DNA from 3 places in the Paenibacillus sp. NPDC058177 genome. Region 2 is predicted to be linked to each of the others. Evidence: predicted binding sites of a transcription regulator. Region 2 holds the regulator's gene; each other region holds the start of a gene.
What was found. Region 2 encodes Rex, which represses fermentation and respiration genes when NADH is low (regulators of the CRP and FNR family bind a similar motif). Its sites were predicted from a motif close to TTGTGAAATATTTCACAA; they were not measured.
Positions count from the first base shown of each region.

Region 1 (7,484 bases), on a different contig from region 2:
TCGCATAAGACAGGAAAGATTTCAGAATAATAATTGGCAGGAGGGTTCTGTACAAGGCATGAAATTGATTACGGAAGTAGCGGCAAAAGCAGGAATTGGTGAACAACATCTGGAGCTGTACGGTAAATATAAAAGCAAGTTGGCGCCTTCACTCTGGGAGGAGCTTAGCCACCGTCCGGACGGAAAACTTGTTCTGGTGACGGCGGTCAATCCCACACCGGCTGGAGAAGGGAAGACGTTAACAACGATTGGTCTCGCTCAGGCACTTAACGCTTCCGGGGTAAAGACGGTAGCTGCGCTGCGTGAACCTTCGCTGGGGCCTTGCCTGGGTATGAAGGGCGGAGCTACTGGCGGGGGCCAATCACAGATTGTCCCGGCGGACGAGATAAACCTCCATTTTACCGGAGATATTCATGCGGTGACCTCTGCGCATAACTTATTATCTGCTATGATCGACAACCATATCTTCCACGGCAATGCGCTGGATCTGGATCCTCAGCGAATCGTATGGAAGCGCGTCATGGATATGAATGACCGCAGCCTGCGGAGCATTGTTACAGGTCTGGGAGACGGCAACGGTACCGTCCGGGAAGCTGGTTTTCAGATCACTACAGCTTCAGAGATTATGGCTGTGCTCTGCCTTTGTGATGATTTGTCTGATCTTAAGAAACGGCTGGGCCGGATTCTTGTTGGATATAACTATCTTGGTCAGCCAGTCACAGCACAGGAGCTGGGTGCGGTGGAGGCCATGGCTGCCTTGCTGAAGGAAGCAGTAAAGCCGAATTTGGTACAGACACTGGAAGGTACGCCGGTTATCGTGCATGGTGGGCCTTTTGCGAATATAGCCCATGGCTGCAGCAGTGTTATAGGTACTCGCTATGCGCTGAAGCTGGGTGATCTTGTCGTCACGGAAGCTGGCTTTGGCGCTGATCTTGGTGCCGAGAAATTCATGGACATTAAATGCCGCCAAGCTGGATTAACCCCTGCCGCAGCCGTGCTGGTGGTTACCGTGAAGTCCCTGAAATACAATGGCGGTGTTGCCAAGAGTGAGCTCGGGTCCGAGAATCCAACAGCCTTGCTTGAAGGCATTCCTAATATGGAACGTCACATTGAGAACCTTGGTAAGTTCGGCGTGCCCGTTGTTGTGGCCATCAATCATTTTGCGGGCGACAGCCCGGCCGAGATCGAGGCGATCCAGGCAGCTTGCCAACGTCTGAAGGTGCCGTCTGCCGTATCCAAGGTATGGGCAGAGGGCGGAGCGGGCGGCCAGGAACTGGCAAGTGAGTTACTGCGGGTGCTGGAGCAAGACAGTGCTGATTTTGAGCCTTTGTATGAGGATAACCTTGATATTACGGACAAAATCACCACTATTGTGCGTGAAATCTACCGTGGTGCAGAGGTGAGCTTCTCTCCCGCAGCCAAGCGCAGCCTGGCTGTGATTGACCGGCTGGGTCTGAATGAGCTGCAAGTGTGCATGGCCAAGACGCCGTATTCTTTCTCTGATCAGGCCAAGCTCCTTGGGGCACCCGAAGGCTTTACTATGGGCGTGCGTGACATCACACTGTCACTAGGTGCCGGGTTTGCTGTAGTTATTACCGGCAACATCGTGACTATGCCTGGTCTTCCAGCTCGACCGGCAGCCGAAGGGATAGGAGTGGATGAGGATGGCGAGATACACGGATTAGAATAAGATTGGAACGAAACTATAGCCCTGAGCTTTACTTGTCTGTATGGACGGTAAGGCTTGGGGCTTTATGTATTTATAGGCTTGGCTTGACGGTCATAATGGCTCTGTGACATGGAGAAGCTAAAGGTAACAGCAATTCAGCAGGAAACGGACACAAAATACTTAAAATTGTGAACAATTTAAGGAATTGCAGAAATAGGCTTGAAATGTGATAAAAATCACAATATAATCAGTTCATAAAGTGAAATAAATCACAAATAAATAATATATAGCTTTTCAAATTGGAGGAGGAAGAAATCATGAAAGTAGCAGTCATTGGATGTACCCATGCCGGAACCGCAGCCATCGTTAATACAGCCCAGCTTTATCCAGACGCCGAGATTACGGTGTACGAACGCAACGACAATATTTCGTTCCTGTCCTGCGGAATCGCCCTTTATGTAGGCGGTGTTGTTAAGGACCCTCAAGGACTCTTCTATTCCTCGCCAGAGAAGCTCGCTGAGCTCGGGGTGAAGACGAACATGCGTCATGAAGTGATTGCGGTGGACACCAAAGCCAAGACACTCCGGGCCCGCAACCTTGCGAATGGACAGGAATTTGATGATACCTACGACAAGCTGATCATGACTACCGGCTCTTGGCCGATTATTCCGAAGCTGGAAGGCATGGATCTGGACGGTATTCTGCTCTCGAAAAACTACAATCACTCCAACACTATCATTGAAAGAGCCCAACAAGTGAACCGGATTACGGTAGTTGGCGCCGGATATATCGGAGTCGAGCTGGTTGAAGCGTTCCAGATGAACGGCAAGCAAGTAACCTTGATCGACGGGGAAGAGCGGATTTTGAGCAAATACCTGGACGAAGAATTCACAGCTCCTATCGAGCAGTCGCTGAAGGATCATGGTATTACCTTGGCGCTTGGTGAGAAGGTTAGCTCTTTTGTGGGCGAGAATGGCAAGGTTACGAAGGTTATCACAAGCAAAGGCGAGCATGAAACTGAGCTGGTGATCCTCTGCATCGGCTTCCGTCCTAATACGGAGCTGCTGAAAGGCCAGGTTGACATGCTGCCGAACGGCGCGATTGTTGTGAACAATTATATGGAGACTAGTGCGCCGGATGTCTTCGCCGCTGGCGACAGCTGCGCGATCCACTACAACCCAACTGGTAAAAATGCTTACATTCCACTGGCAACTAACGCTGTACGGATGGGTACTCTGGTGGCCCGTAATCTTGTCGCCCAGACTATTCCTTACATGGGCACGCAAGGAACATCCGGCATCAAGATCTATGAAGATAACATTGCCGGGACGGGACTGACGGAGGAAGCTGCCAAGGGTGAAGGTATGGAAGTGGATAGCGTTATGATCACCGACAACTACCGTCCGGAGTTCATGCCTACATTCGAGCAGGTGCAGCTCAAGGTTGTGTTTGAACGTGCGACACGCCGCATCCTGGGTGCGCAGATTATGTCCAAAATGGATTTGACGCAATCCATTAATACGATTTCGGTCTGCATCCAAAATAAGATGACGGTGGATCAGCTGGCCTTTATCGACTTCTTTTTCCAGCCGCACTACAACAAGCCTTGGAACTTCCTGAATACTGCCGGACTGCAGGCATTGCCGAAAACCCTGGCTGCCAAGGAACCCGCACTAGTGTAATATCATCATTATTTAGACCGGAGCCAGAGTACTGGCTTCGGTTTTTTTGCGTGTCCAAACGCTAATTATGACATGTCAGTGAAAATTTTCACTTGTCTTTTGCAGTAGTGATTATTATCACGTTAATGTCTTATATGACACGCTACAATGGCATAAAGGAACAAATTTAAAGTATTAAAAGGGGATACGAACCATGGCTTATAACAAACCTCAGCAAATTGCTGAAGCAACGGTGGAGAACGGAATCAAGAAGGCGCACAATCCGCTGAGTACCGTCCTTATACTTGGCTTCCTGGGCGGTGCCTTTATCGCCCTCGGGTTTTTACTGGATATCCGCGTGATTGCATCCGCGCCTAAAGAATGGGGCTCCATTGCGAATTTCATCGGGGCTGCAGTCTTCCCGGTAGGTCTGATCCTTGTGCTATTGGCAGGAGCGGAACTGTTAACAGGCAATATGATGGCGGTGCCGCTAGCCTTTATGGCGAAGAAGATTTCATTCAAGGAAGTCGTCAAGAACTTGACGCTAATCACACTTAGCAACTTGGCAGGGGCCTTGTTTGTTGCCTATTTCTTCGGGCATGTCGCCGGGCTGACGTCAGACGGAGTCTATCTGGATAAACTGGTGGATATGGCGGGACATAAGCTTGAAGCCGGATTCCTCCCGGCTTTCGTCTCTGGTATCGGCTGTAACTGGCTAGTCGCCTTGGCGGTATGGCTTTCCTACGGCGCAGACAGCTTCAGTGGCAAAATCCTGGGCATCTGGTTTCCGACCATGGCGTTCGTCGCCATCGGCTTCCAGCACGTTGTAGCCAATATGTTCCTCATTCCGGCGGCAATCTTTGAGGGGCACTATTCCTGGTACGAGTATTTAATGAACTTTATTCCAGTCTGGTTGGGAAATCTGACAGGCGGGGCTATCTTTGTAGCGGCAGCCTATTGGGCAGCTTACTTGCGCAAGGCGCCTACGGCGGTGCAAGCGGTGGACAGCATGTCTGTTGCCAGTGCGAAGAAGCATGCTTAATCTTAGAGCCGCCGGGCTACATTGATGAACAAACGATCTCTCTGGGGTTCGCGGGTCCTGAAGTCAAGTTACAGGCCAACGTCCCTGGGGAGTGTTTTTTTGTACCCTGACATCACAAAAATTCGCCGCGGTCTCGACTCGGGGGAACGAAATCGAAACGCACGGCGATTCTAATAGGGAGTGTTTCTTAGGCTCTATTACCCTGGGAATACGGGGGTGAATCAGAGTCATTCAAGACAATGGAGAACGGTCATTCCGTTGACTTCGATGACTTTGATATAATATCGCAATGCTGCTTCAAAGCGGCAGTGTACATGCTTGCCCTACAGCCGCTGATGGGAGGATACTGGATGGAATTGACGACACCAATCTTACAGAGGATGTACACTAGTTATGAGGTTTTTATCTGCTTATCCTAAGGAAGTAAAAGTATTTCTGATTGCCAGCCTGATCAATGCGACGGGCAGTGCGCTGATGTGGCCGCTCGTGACCATGTATGTTTTCGATGAGCTCGGCCGCAGTATGAAGGATGCCGGTCTGGTCATTCTGATTCAATCCTTGGGGGGGATTGCCGGTCAACTGCTGGGTGGCTCCCTGTACCACAAAGTTGGTGTGAACCGCCTGATTGTCGGAGCGCTCGCTATGAACGCCCTCGCGTTGTTCACTCTTCCGGCCGCCAGTCACAATTGGACGATTTTCATGATCGTAATGGGGTTTGTTGGGCTATTCAATTCGTTGTCACTCCCGGCCATTCAGGCCTTTATTGGCTTTCGCTTTGCCAAGCAGCGGGGTGAGTTGTTTAACATCGTCTACGTCGCTAATAATATAGGTGTGGCGCTAGGTACGGCCCTGAGCGGTTTTCTCGCCGATATCTCCTATATGCTGAGCTTCGTGATGAACGGTGTGACCTCAGCTGTATTCGCCGTGTTTTTCTTCATGTATCTGCGGCGAGTCGGAACGGGACCGGAAGCAGAGGGAGCCGATTATAAAAAGCATCAGCCCCGCAGCCAGTCCGGCTGGCTACTGATGGGCAATACAAGAATCTACCTCTATATGTCGGTAGCTTCGCTGTTCCTGCTGGTCGGCAACTCCATCTGGAACACGGGTGTGTCACCGTTTATTATTTCGGAGGACTGGCCTAAGAAAGCGTATGGCTTCCTTTGGACGCTGAACGGCATTCTGATCTTTGCTGCCCAGCCCGTGATCAGTTTGCTGAAACGCTGGTTCGCCAAAGATTCCACGGCCCAGATGACGGCTAGTGCGCTGCTCTATTTGAGCGGCTATGCCGTGATCCTGGGCGTGCAGAATTATCCTGGCTTGATTCTGGCCATGGTGTTAACTACGTTCGGTGAAATGTTAATCTCTCCGGCTATGCCGGCTTTCATCACCGAACATGCAAACCGCAGTGCCCCGTTCTACCTGGGGCTGAGCGGAGGCATTGGGGCTATCGGCAGAGTTATCGGGCCTTATTTCATGGGTAGTCTATACGACAGTGGAGGATTGTCGCCTACTGCCTGGCTGGCATGTGCCATGGCCGTGTTGTCCACCTTGTTCTTCATTATTCATGCCTATATCAATCGCCGGCGCTGCTCGGCGGACCAGGCAACCATATCACCTTAGGCCTGGGCATAGAGCCACCGGCCTGATATAAATTCCAGAGTCTAGGGCAAGGGGGGAGCTTATGCAACGAATGGATGGCGGCGGGCTGATGATCCGGCCCTCGGAGATCAGGGATGCCGGGGAGCTGATTGCGCTGGATCATCTCGTCTGGACCGAGGAAACGACACCGGGACCTTTGAAATGGCGTTCGCGGGAGGATTATTTGCAGCATTCACCACCCGGCTCTCAGTTATTGGCTTTGAATAAGGGCCGGCTATGCGGGTATGTCGGCTTTGGCAGTCCCAGCCCGATGAAGAGCCATCGGCATGTCTGTGAGATTAATATTGCTGTCCATCCAGAGTTTCGGCGGTCCGGTATTGGACGTCAATTGGTGGAAGCAGTCAAAAGGCATGTCAGGGATTACGGCATCCGCAAGCTCCGCCTGCGTGTGCTTGCAAGTAATGAGGTGGCACTGACCTTCTACCGATCCTGTGGATTTCAGGAGGAGGGACGATTGCGGGAAGAATTTTATCTCGGCGGACATTATGTCGATGAAATCTTTATGGGCCTTATGCTAACTGGAGAGCAAAACGAAGAGACGGGTACCGCCTAAAACCAAGCAACCCGTTCTCCATTGTGAAAGGAAGAACGGGTTGTTTGGCTGGGACATAAAGGTTAGGATTTGTGGCTAGCCCAATAGCTGCCACTCACTGCGCAGCAGGCCGTACACGGCGTGGTTCACGTAGTCGTCCGGCAGCTTTTCTGCCTGGCGGATTACACCTTCCAGCACAAAGCCCAGCCGCTCAGGAATGGCGCGGCTAGGAGCGTTGCCTGTAGCACAACGGATTTCTACACGGTTCAGCTCCATCTCCAGCAGCGCGTAATCTACGAATACCCGCACCGCACTGGTCATATATCCTTTGCCCTCGTAGCCTTCGCCCAGCCAGTAGCCGATGCCGACGGAACGGTTATGCCAGTCGATCTCATGATAGCCGATCACGCCGGCCAGCTCGCCCTGCACCCACAATCCAGCGGAGAAGCCCCCGTTGTCGCTGCCCAGCTTCATGGCATTCTTAATGAAGCTGGCGATATGAGCCTGCTCCGTAACGCCATCAACCCATGGCAGCCATTGTCTAAGCCGCTCCCGTGAGCGATCTACCAGTTGGAACATCGGGCGGGCATGCTCCGGCGCCAGTGGTTTTAGCATAAGTTCTTCGTCTATAACGTAATTAAACAAGTCGCAGCCTCCTTTGCAGCCCATGGCCAAATCTGTCTATCTGCGCTGTCTCCACTCCAGCGCGTAAATGTCCTCTTCCAGCGACTGCATCCGCTGTCCTACCAGGCCACGGCAATCTTTGAGCGCTTCATTATAGATGGAAGGGCCCAATTCTTGCAGGAAGAAGTCGAGCAGATTATCTGCGGCCAGATGACCGATGGTCTCACCGCGTTCAGCCTCAAAGTGGCTGCGGATATGCTCTACAAGAAGCTCCCGCTGCTCCTTGGGCAGCTTGAT
Region 1 covers NZ_JBHVVB010000004.1:335,763-343,246, forward strand. Annotated here, with positions in the region: gene ACFVU8_RS18670 (formate--tetrahydrofolate ligase) at 59-1,690, shown strand; gene ACFVU8_RS18675 (FAD-dependent oxidoreductase) at 1,987-3,351, shown strand; gene ACFVU8_RS18680 (formate/nitrite transporter family protein) at 3,545-4,372, shown strand; gene ACFVU8_RS18685 (MFS transporter) at 4,766-5,992, shown strand; gene ACFVU8_RS18690 (GNAT family N-acetyltransferase) at 6,054-6,584, shown strand; gene ACFVU8_RS18695 (GNAT family N-acetyltransferase) at 6,660-7,208, opposite strand; gene ACFVU8_RS18700 (DUF2164 domain-containing protein) at 7,245-7,484, opposite strand, start outside.
Region 1: the regulator Rex is predicted to act here: its motif matches at 3,428-3,445, upstream of ACFVU8_RS18680 (formate/nitrite transporter family protein).

Region 2 (7,484 bases):
CCGCAGTCCGTGAATACCATTGGCGGTTACCGGATTCAGGGTAAGGACCCGGCTGACGCGCAGCGGTTGATGGATGAGGCCAAGGCACTGGAGGCTGCAGGTGCTTTTGCCGTAGTGCTGGAGCTGGTGACAGAGGAAGTGGCGGAGGCCATTTCACGGGCTATTAGCATTCCAACTATCGGTATCGGAGCCGGACGTTATACTGACGGGCAGGTTTTGGTATATCATGATGTACTGCGTTATGCCTCCCCTTACCGTGAAAAGCGTTTTGTTAAAACCTATGCCGATATCGGTACACAAATCCGCGAAGGGATCACTCAATATGTGCAGGAAGTCAAGCAGCGCGCCTTCCCTGATGAGAGCCATATTTTCAAAGCGGATGAGACGGTTCTAGAGTCCTTGTATGGCACCGCGTCAAAAGGAGCGAAATAAGATGAGAGTGGTCAGAACAGTAGAACACTTGCGCGAAGCGCTGGAATATATGCGTGGCGGCGGTCATACACCGATTGGTTTTGTGCCGACCATGGGTTACTTGCATGACGGACATGCCAGCTTGCTGCGCCGGGCTACGGAGATGTCCGGTACGGTGGTTATGAGTATATTTGTCAACCCGCTGCAATTTGGGCCAAATGAGGATTTCGCTTCATATCCCCGTGACGAAGCCCGGGATCTGGAGCTTGCGGAGCGTGAAGGTGCAGATATCGTATTTATCCCGTCTGTGGAAGAGATGTATCCGCGTCCTATTCGTACAGGAGTGTCCGTCTCTTCACTGACCAACGTGCTGTGTGGGGCTTCGCGCCCGGGACACTTTGACGGTGTCACTACCGTGGTCTCCAAGCTGTTTAATATGGTGCAGCCTGATTATGCCTTTTTCGGTCTGAAGGATGCTCAGCAAGTAGCCGTTCTCCGCCAAATGGTGTCTGACCTGAATATGAATGTGCAGATTGTAGCCTGTCCTATCGTTCGTGAAGCTGATGGTTTGGCGCTCAGTTCCCGCAATGTGTATCTGTCGGAGGAAGAACGACTTCAAGCACTTGTACTGTCACGTTCCCTGCGGGCGGCTCGCGAAGCTGTTGAAGAAGGATCAGCCAAGACGGCCGAGGAAATCAGACAATTACTGGCCTCGATCATTTCTTCTTCACCACTTGCGGTGATAGATTATGCGGAAATTTTGACTTTTCCAGACCTTGAGCCACTGGCTGACGATTCTATTTTGGCACAAGCAGATGGTGAGATCATTATGGCACTGGCCGTCAAATTCGGTAAAACCCGCCTGATCGACAATATTGTGTTTACTCCTAAGGAGGTAGCTGCAATTGTTTAGACATATGATGAAATCCAAAATCCACCGGGCAACAGTGACGGAAGCTAATTTGAATTATGTGGGCAGTATTACCATTGATGAAGATTTGATGGAAGCCGCAGACTTGCTGGAGAATGAAAAGGTTCAGATCGTGGACAACAACAACGGGTCTCGTCTGGAGACTTATGTCATTCCCGGTCCGCGCGGCAGCGGTGTGATTTGTCTCAATGGTGCGGCAGCCCGGCTGGTGCAGCCTGGCGATACAGTGATTATTATTTCTTATGCGATGCTTTCTCAAGAGGAGCTTCAGGGCCACAAGCCGACTGTAGTTTTTGTAGATGAGCTGAACAAGCCGGTCAAACTCGCCGATCATGAGATCCACGCGACCATCGTCTGACCGTTTCTGACGGGCATGTAATCAATGGCAGGCATGAAAGACCCTCACCTTGCGAAAAATGAAGTCAGGCAAGCTGAACTGAACTGATACCATTTTCAGTAAGGGTGGGATGAAGTCATGTTTCAACATTTATTTGCTGAAATGAACCAGATGCTACAGGAGGTCGTCACTGACTATCCTAAAGCGCAGGGTGCCCGCCGGGAAGAGCTTTTATGCAAGTACAATTTGTTACACCGAATCAGCGATCATGTCATGGATGAATGGCTGGTCTTCGCGGAGAAGCTCAGCCATTTCCGTGACAACCTGGAAGTGCCGGATGAGCCTCTGGAGCCTGCTGCTCAGCAGGAGGCGCCAGAGCTGTCCATGGAGTCCTTCGTCAGAGGTCAGGGCTATTATAAGCTGCTGATGTACCCGCAGTGTATCGAACAGTTTAAGGGCGTCGTTCAGGAGTACCCGGACAGCCTCGCCGCCCGACTGTATCTTGCCATGGCTTATCTGCAGGAAGGGGAAGGCGAAGCCGCATGGGTTCATCTGAACCATATGCTGAATCTCGTTCGGGAACGCAAGCTCAAGGCGATGATCTATAATGCTATGGGCTGTATCCGAGCTTCTCAGGAGCGCTTCCCTGAAGCGCAGGAGTTGTTCGATTTGTCTCTTCAGCATGATCCGGCCCTGCCGGAACCAACTGTGAATCTGGAAGTGTGCCGTAAGCGTGGGGGACAACTCCAGTATGGCAGCCAGCTTGTCTCGCTTTTATAACCATCAGTCTTGCCACAGAAGCGATGCCTCCACTGTTGACAGCGGGGTGCATCGCCTTTTTTCGCAACTTCTGTTATGCTGATTAAGAGTCTCAAGTGAAAGGGAATAGAACTTACAATGAAATTTGCCGTGCTTGATTTTGAAACAACGGGAACCCAATCGGTGGGTGAAATCATCCAGGTGGGTCTTGCCATTATAGAAGAAGACCGGTCCATTTCCCGGGTATATGGTTCCTTTGTCAAGCCCGGAGCGCCGATTCCTCCTTTTATTACGGGCTTGACAGGCATAACCGACAGCGACGTGGCGGATGCGCCAGAGCTGGATGAGATGATGATGGAGCTAGTGCCTTTACTGGACGATGTCGTTCTGGTAGGGCATAATGTGGCCTTTGACTTCCATTTTTTACAAAATGCATTGGATCGATGCGGATATTTGCCGTTTCAAGGCCGTATTCTGGATACGATCGATTTTCTGAAAATTTGCTTTCCTTCGCTGACGACTTATCAGCTGGGTGCCGTCAGCAGCCATTTCGGCATTACGCATGAACGGCCGCATCAGGCCGACAGCGATGCTTTGGCTACCGCGCTCGTGCTGCTCCAATGTCTGGAGGAGCTATACAGCCTGCCGCTTCTAACGATACAGCGGCTTAGCGAGTTATTCGCCGCAGAAGACAGCGATCTTGGCTGGTATTTCGACGGGCTGCTGCGGGAACGGGAGATGGAGACTTTCCAGCCGGAGAGCGATTTAACATTTTACCGGCAGCTTGCCCTCAAGGTAGGCGATTGGACAGAGCTGGAGCCTCCAAGGGATCAGCATGGTGCTAATCCACTGCATTCATTATCTTTCTCTGATTATATGGATGAGATTAGACAACGGCTCAAGGACAAGTTACCTCATTATGAAAGCCGGGAAGCGCAGGATATTATGTTTAACGAGGTTATAACCGCACTTTCCGAGGACAAGCACCTGCTGATTGAGGCAGGGACGGGAACCGGCAAGTCGCTGGGTTATCTGCTTCCGGCAATTTATCAGAGCGTTCGCAGCGAGCAAAAGGTCATGGTCAGCACTCATACCATTAATCTGCAAGACCAGCTCCGGGAGCGCGATATTCCGCTGCTGACCGAAGTTGTACCATTTCCGTTCAAGGCTGCTATCTTCAAGGGAAGAGGGCACTATTTGTGTCTGCGCAAGTTTGAACATAAAATAAATAAAAGGGACTTTACGAGTCCGAGGGAAGATGCCATCATTGCCGCGCAGATGATCGTGTGGCTGACTCAGAGTGAATCCGGGGATGACGAGGAGCTGAACCTCGGCGGACGCGGCGGGGATTTCTGGGAGACGGTAGCAAGCGACACCGATTCGTGCCTGGGCCGTGCTTGCCCTTGGTTCCGCAAGTGCTATTACCACCGGGCCAAGCATGAGGCCGGTATTGCGGACGTGGTAATTACGAACCATTCCAAGCTGTTTGCAGATGTGAAGGCTGGACATCAATTGTTGCCAGCCTATGAGCATCTGGTTATTGATGAGGCCCATCATCTGGAGGATGTAGCCGGGAAGCATCTCGGCATGCACATGAAGCATTTCACAGTGTCACATACTCTCGGTAGACTCTACAAGGACAGCCGTAACGGACAGCTTCCGGCCTTGCGTCAGATTCTGCAAACTTCCGGTAGCGAGCAGGCTTCCGAATGGAGTGTCATCATTGACAGGCTTTATCCGGACTTGCTTACGGTGAAGGAGACATGGGATGTATTAAGCGAGAGGCTGTACACTCTCCTGCCGGAGCGCAGCGATGCGGCCGCAGGGGAAGCGGGACAGCTTGTGCTTCGTCTCCAGCCGGGAAGCAAGCCGAAGGACTGGGAAGAGCTGGCGGCATTAGAGAATACAATGCACCTGAGCCTCAGCGAAGTCATCCGTAAGGGTGAGAAGATGCTGAGCGAGATGCGTGAACAGGAGGGTCAGTCCAGCTCGGACAGTCTGGTGACCGATCTTGGGGGTCTCTTTAAGGATTTGGGCGCCATTCGCGAACAGGTGCGCTTCTTTATGAATCTGAACGACGTGAATGTTGTCTATTGGCTGGAAGCCAGCACTAATTATCGCAGCAAGTCCCTGCAACTCTATGCGGTGCCTGTCGATGTCAGTGCCCAGCTTAAGGAGCTGTTCTTCGACAAGAAGAACAGCATCGTGCTGACCTCGGCCACATTGTCGGTCGATAAATCATTCCAATTCATGATTGACAATCTGGGGCTCGGAGAGGCAGCGGAGCAGGGGCGTCTGATGACCTCGCTGCTGCCTTCTCCGTTCAAGTACCGTGAACAGGCCCTGCTGGTCATTCCGCGCGACTTCCCGAGCGTTAAGGGCAGCATAGGCGATGCCCGCTTTGTGGACACGCTGGTGCAATCACTGGCGGAGGCTGCGGTAATCACACGCGGACGGATGCTGGTGCTGTTCACTTCTTACCGTATGCTGCGCCAGGTCTATGATCCCCTGAAGGAAGCTCTGGCTTCACAGGATATCAGTGTACTGGGCCAGGGAGTCGAAGGTGGAAGCCGTAGCAAGCTGATCCGCCGTTTCCAGGACAGCAACGCTTCTGTGTTGCTTGGCACAAGCAGCTTCTGGGAAGGCGTAGATATTCCGGGCGAGGCTCTAACCTGCCTGGCCATCGTCAGACTGCCGTTTCAGCCGCCGAATCATCCGCTTGCGGAGGCTAAGGCTGAGCTGCTACAGGCGCAGAAGAAGAACCCGTTCATGAAGCTCTCCGTGCCGCAGGCGGTTATCCGCTTCAAGCAGGGCTTCGGCCGTCTCGTTCGGACGGCACAAGACCGGGGGATCGTTATTGTTTATGATACCAGGGTGATTGAATCCTATTACGGTAAATATTTTCTGTATTCGCTGCCCGGTCCCAAGATGGAGCATATGAAGACCGAGCAAATGGTTCCCCGAATTGCAGAATGGCTGGAGGAAGGGGGCAAATAATGCCCCTTTCATTCCTTGTGTAATGCGTTATTTTCAACAATCGGATTAATCTATATAGAACACATTAATGATCTCCGAAGTGTAATTAACGGCATTTTTGTACCCTAATAAGTCTGAAGTTAAGGGTGAATTTAAATTAAGAGCAATAATGTACCTTAAATCTTCCGTAATACGCTTTCGGAGTGCTTTTTTGAAATATAAGATACAATAATGCCCTTATCATCCTTTTTTAGCATTTTTCAAGAAAAATAAGGTACAAAAATACTGTTAGTTGGGGAAACAGAGCCATTTTTCACTGGTTTAAGAAAGCGGATATTGGGGAAGATGGATTTGCGACTTATAGCCTTAACTTCACCAGAGTAACGCTTTGTCTTCTGTTTGAATCTTTATTTCACTTAATCTAGGAGGAGAAAACATGAAATCGGATAAAATCTCGGAGGCGGTGGTACGCAGACTTCCTGTATACCTGCGATTCCTCAACGATCTCCAAAAACGTGAAATCTCGACAGTTTCTTCTCAAGAACTTGGTCAGAAGCTGGATCTTAACCCCGCCCAGATCCGTAAGGATCTGGCTTATTTTGGCGACTTCGGCCGTAAAGGTATCGGTTATGATGTATCTTATCTCATTGAGAAGATCCGCCATATACTGAAACTGGATCAGCAAATTAACGTGGCTCTGGTAGGCGCCGGTAATCTTGGACATGCCTTGTCCAACTACAATGCTTACTTGAAGGACACGATGAAAATAACCGCTATTTTTGATTCTTATGATCCCAAGGTAGGTCAGAAAATCAACTCACTCATTGTACAACCCATGAAGGATCTGGGCAGCACTATCCGTGAGCAGGGCATCCGTATCGGCATTATTACTGTACCGGATACCGAAGCGCAGAATGTAGCTGATATCCTGGTGGAATCCGGTATTGAAGCGATTTTGAACTTTGCACCTGTAATTCTAAAAACGCCAGCGCATATCCGTGTTCATGCGGCCGACTTCACAACCGATTTGCAGAGCCTGGCTTATTATTTGCAAGATGGAAAGGAGGAGATTGGGCATGAGCAGCAGTAAGATTCTTATCCGTAACGGGAAGTTTCTTGTGCCTGGGTCTCCTCTGTCTGTGTTGAACGGCTGTATGATCATTGAGAATGATCTCATCACATACATAGGCGAAGAAGAGCCGTGCCTTGAAGAAGAGCTGCAAGTGATCGATGGCAGCCGTCTGCTGTTCATGCCTGGTCTGGTGAATACCCATGGTCATGCGGCGATGTCGCTGCTGCGCGGCTATGGTGATGACCGGACTCTTCAGGTCTGGATGCAGGAGAAAATGTGGCCAATGGAGGGCAAGTTTACCCCGGATGATATCTACTGGGGAAGCTCGTTATCCATACTTGAAATGATGAAGGGCGGCACGACGACCTTTTTGGACATGTATGACAAAATGGACCGGGTAGCTGAGATTACGGAGCAGTCCGGCATGCGAGGAGTTCTGACACGCGGCGTTATCGGTCTATGTCCGCCGGAGGTACAGGATGTGAAGCTGGCTGATGCTGTCCGGTTCGCTCGCGACTGGCATGGCAAGGCAGACGGCAGAATTACAACGATGCTGTCCCCGCATTCTCCTTATACTTGCCCGCCGGAGTTTTTCGTCAAGTTCGTACAGGCGTCCAATGACCTGGATCTGCCGCTGCATACGCATATGTCGGAGACGAAGCGGGAAGTGGAGCAGAACGTAGAGGAATACGGACTGCGCCCTGTCGAACACTTGGAGAAGCTAGGCATGTTTACACGACCATCGCTAGTCGCGCATGGTGTGCATTTGAATGACGAGGAGATCGGGATTCTGGCCCGTCACCATGTCGGGGTCTCCCATAACCCTGGGAGCAACCTGAAGCTGGCTAGCGGCATTGCCCGGGTTATCGACCTGCTGAATGCAGGTGTCACCGTATCGCTTGGCACGGATAGTGCAGCCAGCAACAACAATCTGGACTTGTTTGAAGAGATGCGTCTGGCAGCTCTTATCCATAAAGGATTCAGCGGTGATCCCACAG
Region 2 covers NZ_JBHVVB010000001.1:19,167-26,650, forward strand. Annotated here, with positions in the region: gene panB (3-methyl-2-oxobutanoate hydroxymethyltransferase) at 1-432, shown strand, start outside; gene panC (pantoate--beta-alanine ligase) at 434-1,324, shown strand; gene panD (aspartate 1-decarboxylase) at 1,317-1,700, shown strand; gene ACFVU8_RS00130 (tetratricopeptide repeat protein) at 1,818-2,459, shown strand; gene dinG (ATP-dependent DNA helicase DinG) at 2,577-5,435, shown strand; gene ACFVU8_RS00140 (redox-sensing transcriptional repressor Rex) at 5,851-6,504, shown strand; gene ACFVU8_RS00145 (amidohydrolase) at 6,491-7,484, shown strand, end outside.

Region 3 (7,484 bases), on a different contig from region 2:
AAACAATGAAGAATAAGTGCATTTATGTATGATGAACCGTTATTATGTTATGTATTTTAACATAAATCAAAACAAACGATTCTTTTCTAATCAATTTGTAAGCGGATTATTCTTATATCATAACAGAAGCCGCCCCTTTAGCAGCAGCTATTTTGGGACGGCTTCTTATGTTCTTATGACAAGATATTATACCAGTTCGACTTGCTTGCGACCTTCTTCAACCAGTCTGTAAGCCCGCTGTACTTCCTCTTCAGTTGGGCTGGGAACACCCTCAAGCTCGTAAGCCTTGCCTAACATTTCCCACTTGTATACGCCCATCTGGTGGTATGGCAGGATCTCGAACTTCTCTACCCCATTCAGGCTGCCGATGAAGCGACCAAGATTCAACAGATCCTCTTCCCGGTCATGAATGCCAGGAACATAGACGTGCCGGATCCACATTTTGCGATCATGATCTGACAACCAGCGTGCGAGCTTCAGTGTCCGCTCATTGGATTTGCCCGTTAGCTTGATGTGGGCTTCGTCATCGATATGCTTAAGATCCAGCATCACCAGATCTGTCACATCCAGCAGATCATTAATCTTATCACCTTCATTGTAGCCATTGCTATCCAGTGTGGTGTGCAGATTCCAGCGTTTCTTCACTTCCGTGAACAGTTGCTTTACGAAATGGGCCTGCAGCGTTGGCTCTCCGCCGGATACGGTCAAGCCACCTCCGGACGTACGGTAATAGTTCAAGTAAGGCTCTATCTCAGCCAGAACCTCTTCCAGGCTCATTTCCTTGCCCTCATCCAATGCCCATGTATCTGGATTATGACAATATTGGCATTTCAACAGACAGCCTTGCATGAACAAAACAAATCGAATGCCAGGCCCGTCAACGGTTCCAAAGGTTTCCAAGGAGTGTATGCGACCTTTAATCATTAGGAGTCATCCTTTCTCCACGACTGACCACAGCCTCTCCTTCCGAAGAAGGTCCCTGTCCTTAAAGACTGTTGTCACCTAAAATCGCGGTCCCGAAATTTAAAATTTTAACCAATTGAGAACAAGATTTTACCGCCCTTGTGACAAGGGCGGCATCTCCTTGCGAGTATCATAATGATATAGCTAAAGCCAAAGCAATTTCGTTATCGTCTTACATCGAACCATGGAACGTACGGTTGATTACATCCAATTGTTGTTCGCGGGTCAGCTTGATGAAGTTAACTGCATAGCCGGATACACGAATGGTCAATTGTGGGTAGTTCTCTGGATGTTCCATAGCATCCATCAACTGTTCGCGGGCGAACACGTTGACGTTCAGGTGGTGACCCTTGCTGCCGAAGTATCCGTCAAGCATGGATACCAGGTTGGATTTACGGCCTTCTTCTTCCTTACCCAATGCCTTAGGCACGATGGAGAAGGTGTTGGAGATTCCGTCCAGGCTATCCTCGTAAGGCAGTTTGGCAACAGAGCTCAGGGATGCCAGGGCGCCCTTCTTATCACGGCCGTGCATTGGGTTAGCACCCGGTGCGAATGGCTCGCCTTTTTTACGTCCGTCAGGTGTAGTACCTGTCTTCTTACCATACACAACGTTAGAAGTGATGGTCAGTACCGATTGTGTCGGCAAGGAATCACGGTAAGTTGTGTTTTTGCGAATCATTGTCATGAAGGATTCAACCAAATCTACCGCGATGCTGTCTACGGCATCGTCATTGTTACCGTAGCAAGGGAATTCACCTTCGATTTCAAAATCAATGGCAATACCTTGTTCGTTACGTACCGGTCTAACCTTGGCATATTTGATGGCGCTCAGGGAGTCGGCTGCAACAGACAAACCGGCGATACCACAAGCCATGGTCCGCAGAATATCGCGGTCATGCAAAGCCATTTCAATACGCTCGTAGGAATATTTATCGTGCATGTAGTGAATGACGTTCAGCGTGTTCATGTACAGCTTAGCCAGCCACTCCATCATTGGTTTGAAACGTTTCATTACTTCTTCATAATCAAGAACATCGGAAGTGATGCGCGGAAGCTCAGGTCCAACTTGCACGCCGGATTTTTCATCAACACCACCATTGATAGCATACAACAGTGCTTTTGCCAGGTTGGCACGTGCGCCGAAGAATTGCATTTGTTTACCAATGCGCATTGCAGATACACAACATGCAATACCGTAGTCATCGCCATAGATCGGACGCATCAGATCATCATTCTCGTATTGAATGGAACTGGTCTCGATGGATACCTTGGCACAATATTTCTTGAAGCCTTCAGGCAATTTCTCGGACCACAGTACAGTCAAGTTCGGTTCCGGTGCAGGTCCCAGGTTGTACAGGGTGTGCAGGAAACGGAAGCTGTTCTTAGTAACGCGTGTTGTACCATCTACGGACATACCGCCAATGGATTCTGTAACCCAGGTAGGGTCACCACTGAACAGTTCATTATAGTCAGGTGTGCGCAGGAATTTAACGATACGCAATTTCATTACAAAATGGTCTGTTAACTCTTGTGCTTGTTCTTCGGTCAAAATACCTTCTGCGATATCGCGCTCAACATAGATATCAAGGAAAGAGGATACGCGTCCAAGGGACATTGCCGCACCGTTTTGTTCTTTGATTGCTGCAAGATATCCGAAGTACACCCATTGGAAAGCTTCTTTGGCAGTGTTAGCTGGCTTGGAGATATCAAAGCCGTGCATAGCTGCCATCTTCTTCAGTTCACCCAGTGCGCGGATCTGTTCGGAGACCTCTTCCCGAAGACGAATTACGGATTCGCTCATGGCATCTACTTCAAGATTCTTGAGATCTTGTTTCTTTTCGTTGACCAAGAAATCAATTCCGTAAAGCGCTACGCGGCGATAGTCACCAATGATCCGGCCACGGCCGTAAGCATCAGGAAGACCGGTAATGATACCCGCTCTGCGCGCTGCTCTCATTTCATCTGTATATGCATCAAATACGCCTTGGTTATGCGTTTTGCGAATGTTCGTGAACATGTCGACAATGCCTTGCGGAAGTTCAAATCCGTATGCGTTGCAGGCATCGATCATCATTTTAATACCACCGAACGGTTGGATGGAACGTTTGAAAGGCGCGTCTGTCTGAACGCCGACAATTTGCTCCTTGTCTTTGTCAATGTAACCAGGATTGTGCGAGACGATCGTAGATACAGTGTTCACATCTACATCAAGCACACCGCCGTTGGCAATTTCCCGTTTAGTCATTTCAGAAACAATTTTCCACAGCTCTTTGGTATTCTCAGTAGCTCCGGCGAGGAAATCTTCCTTGCCCAGGTAAGGGGTAATATTCTTCTCAATAAAGTCATTCACGTTAACTTTTCTGGACCATTTACCTTTTGTAAAACCGCGCCAACCCGACTTCACTTCTTGTACATCTTTTTCAATCACCGACATGCTAAATCCCTCCATCTATATTTATAGTATTGTAGAGATCGCGGGCTTGAAGGTTAATCCCGTGTCTCGCGACCCCATCTAATGGTTGTTATAAAATTCACAAAAGTGATTTTACAACTGGGATCGTTGTTTGTTTATATAAATATTTTAGTTTATTTTCTGAAAAAGGACTGTGACAAATATCACCTTTTCGGTGATATTTGTCACTAGCATCCAGTTTCTCAAGGAACAGAATTCTTAGCTTAAACCCTTGGTATTAGTTGTCAAATTTTCCGTAGAAAGCATTGCGGTATACGTCTGCAAGCTCGCTGACAAGCGGCATTTTTGGATTGGCAGTTGTACATTGGTCTTCGAATGCACGGTCAGCCAGATAGTCAACACGCGATTCGAAATCCTTAGGATCAAAGCCCAGCTGTTGGAACGACTCCTCAATACCCAGCTTTTTGTTCATGTCGCGGATAGCATTGATCAAGCTGGTAACCCCTTCTTCAGTGGTACGAGCTGGCAGTCCCAAAATACGGGCGATTTCTGCATAGCGCTCATCAGCAACGAAGTGCGAATATTTAGGGAACGAAGCAAACTTCGTTGGTTTCTTGGCATTGTAGCGGATAACGTGTGGCATAAGAATCGCATTGGTGCGACCATGAGCCGTGTGATATTGACCGCCCCATTTGTGCGCCAAGCTGTGGTTAATGCCCAGGAACGCGTTGGCAAACGCCATACCAGCAAGCGTGGAAGCATTGTGCATTTTCTCACGGGCCAGTGGATCAGCTTCCAGTGCCGATTTCTCCAGGTATTGGAATACGAGCTGGATAGCTTTGATGGCCAGACCATCGGAGTAGTCACTAGCCATAACCGACACATAGGCTTCAATCGCATGGGTCAAAACGTCCATACCTGTATCAGCAACAGCAGTTTTTGGCAAGCTGTATACGAACTCTGGATCAATGATAGCTACATCAGGTGTGAGCTCATAGTCAGCCAAAGGATATTTGGTGTGTTTTTCAGTTGTTTTATCCGTGATAACCGCGAAAGAAGTAACTTCCGAACCCGTACCCGAAGTGGTAGGAATGGCAACGAATTTAGCTTTGTTACCCAGTTTAGGGAACTTGTAGACCCGTTTACGGATATCCATGAATTTTTGTTTCAGACCGTTAAAGTCAGCGTCTGGGTGTTCATAGAACAACCACATACCTTTAGCTGCGTCCATAGGGGAACCGCCGCCAAGTGCAATGATGCAGTCCGGCTGGAATCTGTTCATCATAGCTGTACCTTTTTCCACTGTAGTTGTCGATGGATCTGGTTCTACTTCCGAGAACACTTCGATGGCTACTGGTGTTTGACGTTGACGCAAGTAGTGTTCAACTCTTTCCACATAACCCAGCTTCACCATCATAGGGTCAGTGATAATTGCAACACGTGTAATATCAGGCATTTTGGCAAGGTATTGAGTTGCACCTTTTTCGAAATAGATCTTGTCGGGTACTTTAAACCATTGCATATTCACGGTACGACGATTCACCCTTTTCACGTTGATCAGATTGATGGCAGTCACGTTTTGCGATACCGAGTTGCGTCCGTAAGATCCGCAGCCCAGGGTCAGCGAAGGGATATTAGTGTTGTAAATATCGCCGATGGCACCGTGTGTTGATGGCGAGTTTACCAGAATACGTCCGGTTTGCAGACGGTTCGAGAATTTCATGATCACTTCTTCATTGTTGGAGTGGATAGCCGAGCTGTGGCCCATGCCTCCGAACTCAACGATCTCGGCAGCACGTTCGATACCTTGATCAGCATTTTTAACTTTATAGCAAGCAAGTACCGGGCTAAGCTTCTCTGCAGACAGCGGGAATTTTGTACCTACACCTTCAAGTTCAGCTACCAGAATTTTAGTGCCTGCTGGAACTTGAATTCCGCACATTTCCGCGATCTTCGTTGCAGATTGGCCAACAATTGTCGGATTCACTGCACATTTTTCAACGTTCATTGCGCCGGAAGTCAGCTTGCCAGCTTCTTCTTTGTTAACAAAGTAACAGCCGTTCGCAATCATTTTCTTCTTCACTTGATCGAAGATAGCTTCTTCAATAATAACAGCTTGCTCGGATGCACAAATCATACCGTTATCGAATGTCTTGGAAAGAATGATGTCAGTTACCGCTTGGTCGATATTGGCACTCTTCTCGATAAAGGCAGGCACGTTACCAGGGCCTACACCCAGAGCCGGTTTACCACAGCTATAAGCTGCTTTAACCATCGCCGATCCGCCTGTTGCCAGAATCAGTGCAACGTCAGGGTTGTTCATCAAAGCGTTGGTTTTGTCCATCGTAGGCAATTCGATCCATTGGATACAGTTCTCAGGTGCGCCAGCTTTCACTGCTGCGTCATGTAGAATTTTGGCGGATGCTGCACTACACTCTTGCGCAGATGGATGAAAACCGAATATAATAGGATTACGTGTCTTTGCGGCGATCAAAGCTTTAAACATCGTGGTGGATGTTGGATTGGTTACCGGTGTGATACCCATAACGATGCCGACCGGTTCGGCGATCTTTTGGAAACTTTCGTAGGAGTTGTCTTCGATGACCCCTACGGTTTTGTCATATTTAATTCCGTGCCAGATATATTCTGTTGCGAAAATGTTCTTCGTAATTTTGTCTTCATAGACTCCGCGACCTGTTTCTTCTACGGCCAGTTTCGCCAGATACATGTGCTTGTCGAGTCCTGCCAGCGCCATTGCATGAACGATTGTGTTGACTTGCTCTTGATCCAGCTGCATGTACGCTTCTTGAGCCTTCTTGGCTTTATCTACCAAAGTCTGAATATATTCCTCAGCTGTTGGTTGCTTCACTTGGGCGGGCACTTCATTTTTAACTGCCATGTCCCTCGTCCTCCTGTCAATTTTTGAGTTGTTTTTCTCTACATGTTCATATTATCACATACTTTTCGTCTTGTATAGTGAAATCTTTCACAAAGTATAAAGTTTTTTTGACGTGTTTCAAAGCGCTTACATTCAATCATATTCAGGTATTTTAACCATATTTTATTTAAAAAATCGTTTAATTCCCCTGATTTTAGGCTTTTACCCAGCCTATTCCTTGTTATTTATAACTAAAAAGAAACCTCTTGCTCTTCATTCAACACTCCATGAATCACAGAAGGTTCACAATCCCTCTTCCCCGCTCAGTGCCAATCCTGCTCGCTTTTTCAATCTCAAACCTACCTAACAAAAAACGGCTATTAAAAAAGATCAACCAGTACTCTCTCGTTGATCCTATAATACGAAGGGATGCCCCTCACCATTCACATGGTTTCTGGGACATCCCTTTGTTCGTGCTATTCAGTTACAGCAATTATGCTGAAGTCTGATTATTGAACTTTGATTCCGTCGAAGAATTTCTCTTGGACTGTTTTAGCAGCAGCATCAAGCTGAGCTTTGGAATCCGTTCCTTTTTTGGAGAACAGCTCTTGAATGACATTGGACATTGTTGCATAGTAGTCCTGAGTATTGTACTGAGCTTCTGGCTTACCGTCCAGCAGGTTCATGATTTCCGGATTGTATTGGTAGACGTTTGTATACTTATCATAGACAGCTTTAGTCTTCTTACCGAATTCAGAATCAGCGGAGAAGTAGTCAAGAAGCGGCGGAATGAAGAATTTACCGTCTGCTTCACGTTGCTTGATTACCGCATCAAGTGCATCCAGACCCTTTTCAGAGAAGTAGTCGAATGTGATGTAACGGAAAGCCATTTCTTGCTCGTCTTTCGTTGCATTCGGGTTGATTACGAGATAGTCGCCACCAAGTACGCCTGTGTGCTTGCCGCCTTTTTCAGCTGCAGGCATTGGGTACGTCAACACCTCTTCAGGTTTCAAACCACCTTGGTTCAGGGCTTGCTCGATAACGCCGTCAGAACCGGCCATAACCATTGCAGTACGGCTTTGTTGGAACGCGCCTACAGCATCGCCCCAGCCAAGTGCCCAGTCTTGAGGAATAGCATTAGCTTCCCATCTAAGCTGCTTATAGAAGTCCAGTGCTTTCACACCAGCGTCGGAGTTGAATGTAGCTACAACTTTACCGCCGTCAATATTT
Region 3 covers NZ_JBHVVB010000002.1:212,551-220,034, forward strand. Annotated here, with positions in the region: gene pflA (pyruvate formate-lyase-activating protein) at 187-924, opposite strand; gene pflB (formate C-acetyltransferase) at 1,136-3,397, opposite strand; gene adhE (bifunctional acetaldehyde-CoA/alcohol dehydrogenase) at 3,654-6,275, opposite strand; gene ACFVU8_RS11075 (ABC transporter substrate-binding protein) at 6,764-7,484, opposite strand, start outside.
Region 3: the regulator Rex is predicted to act here: its motif matches at 6,351-6,368, upstream of adhE (bifunctional acetaldehyde-CoA/alcohol dehydrogenase).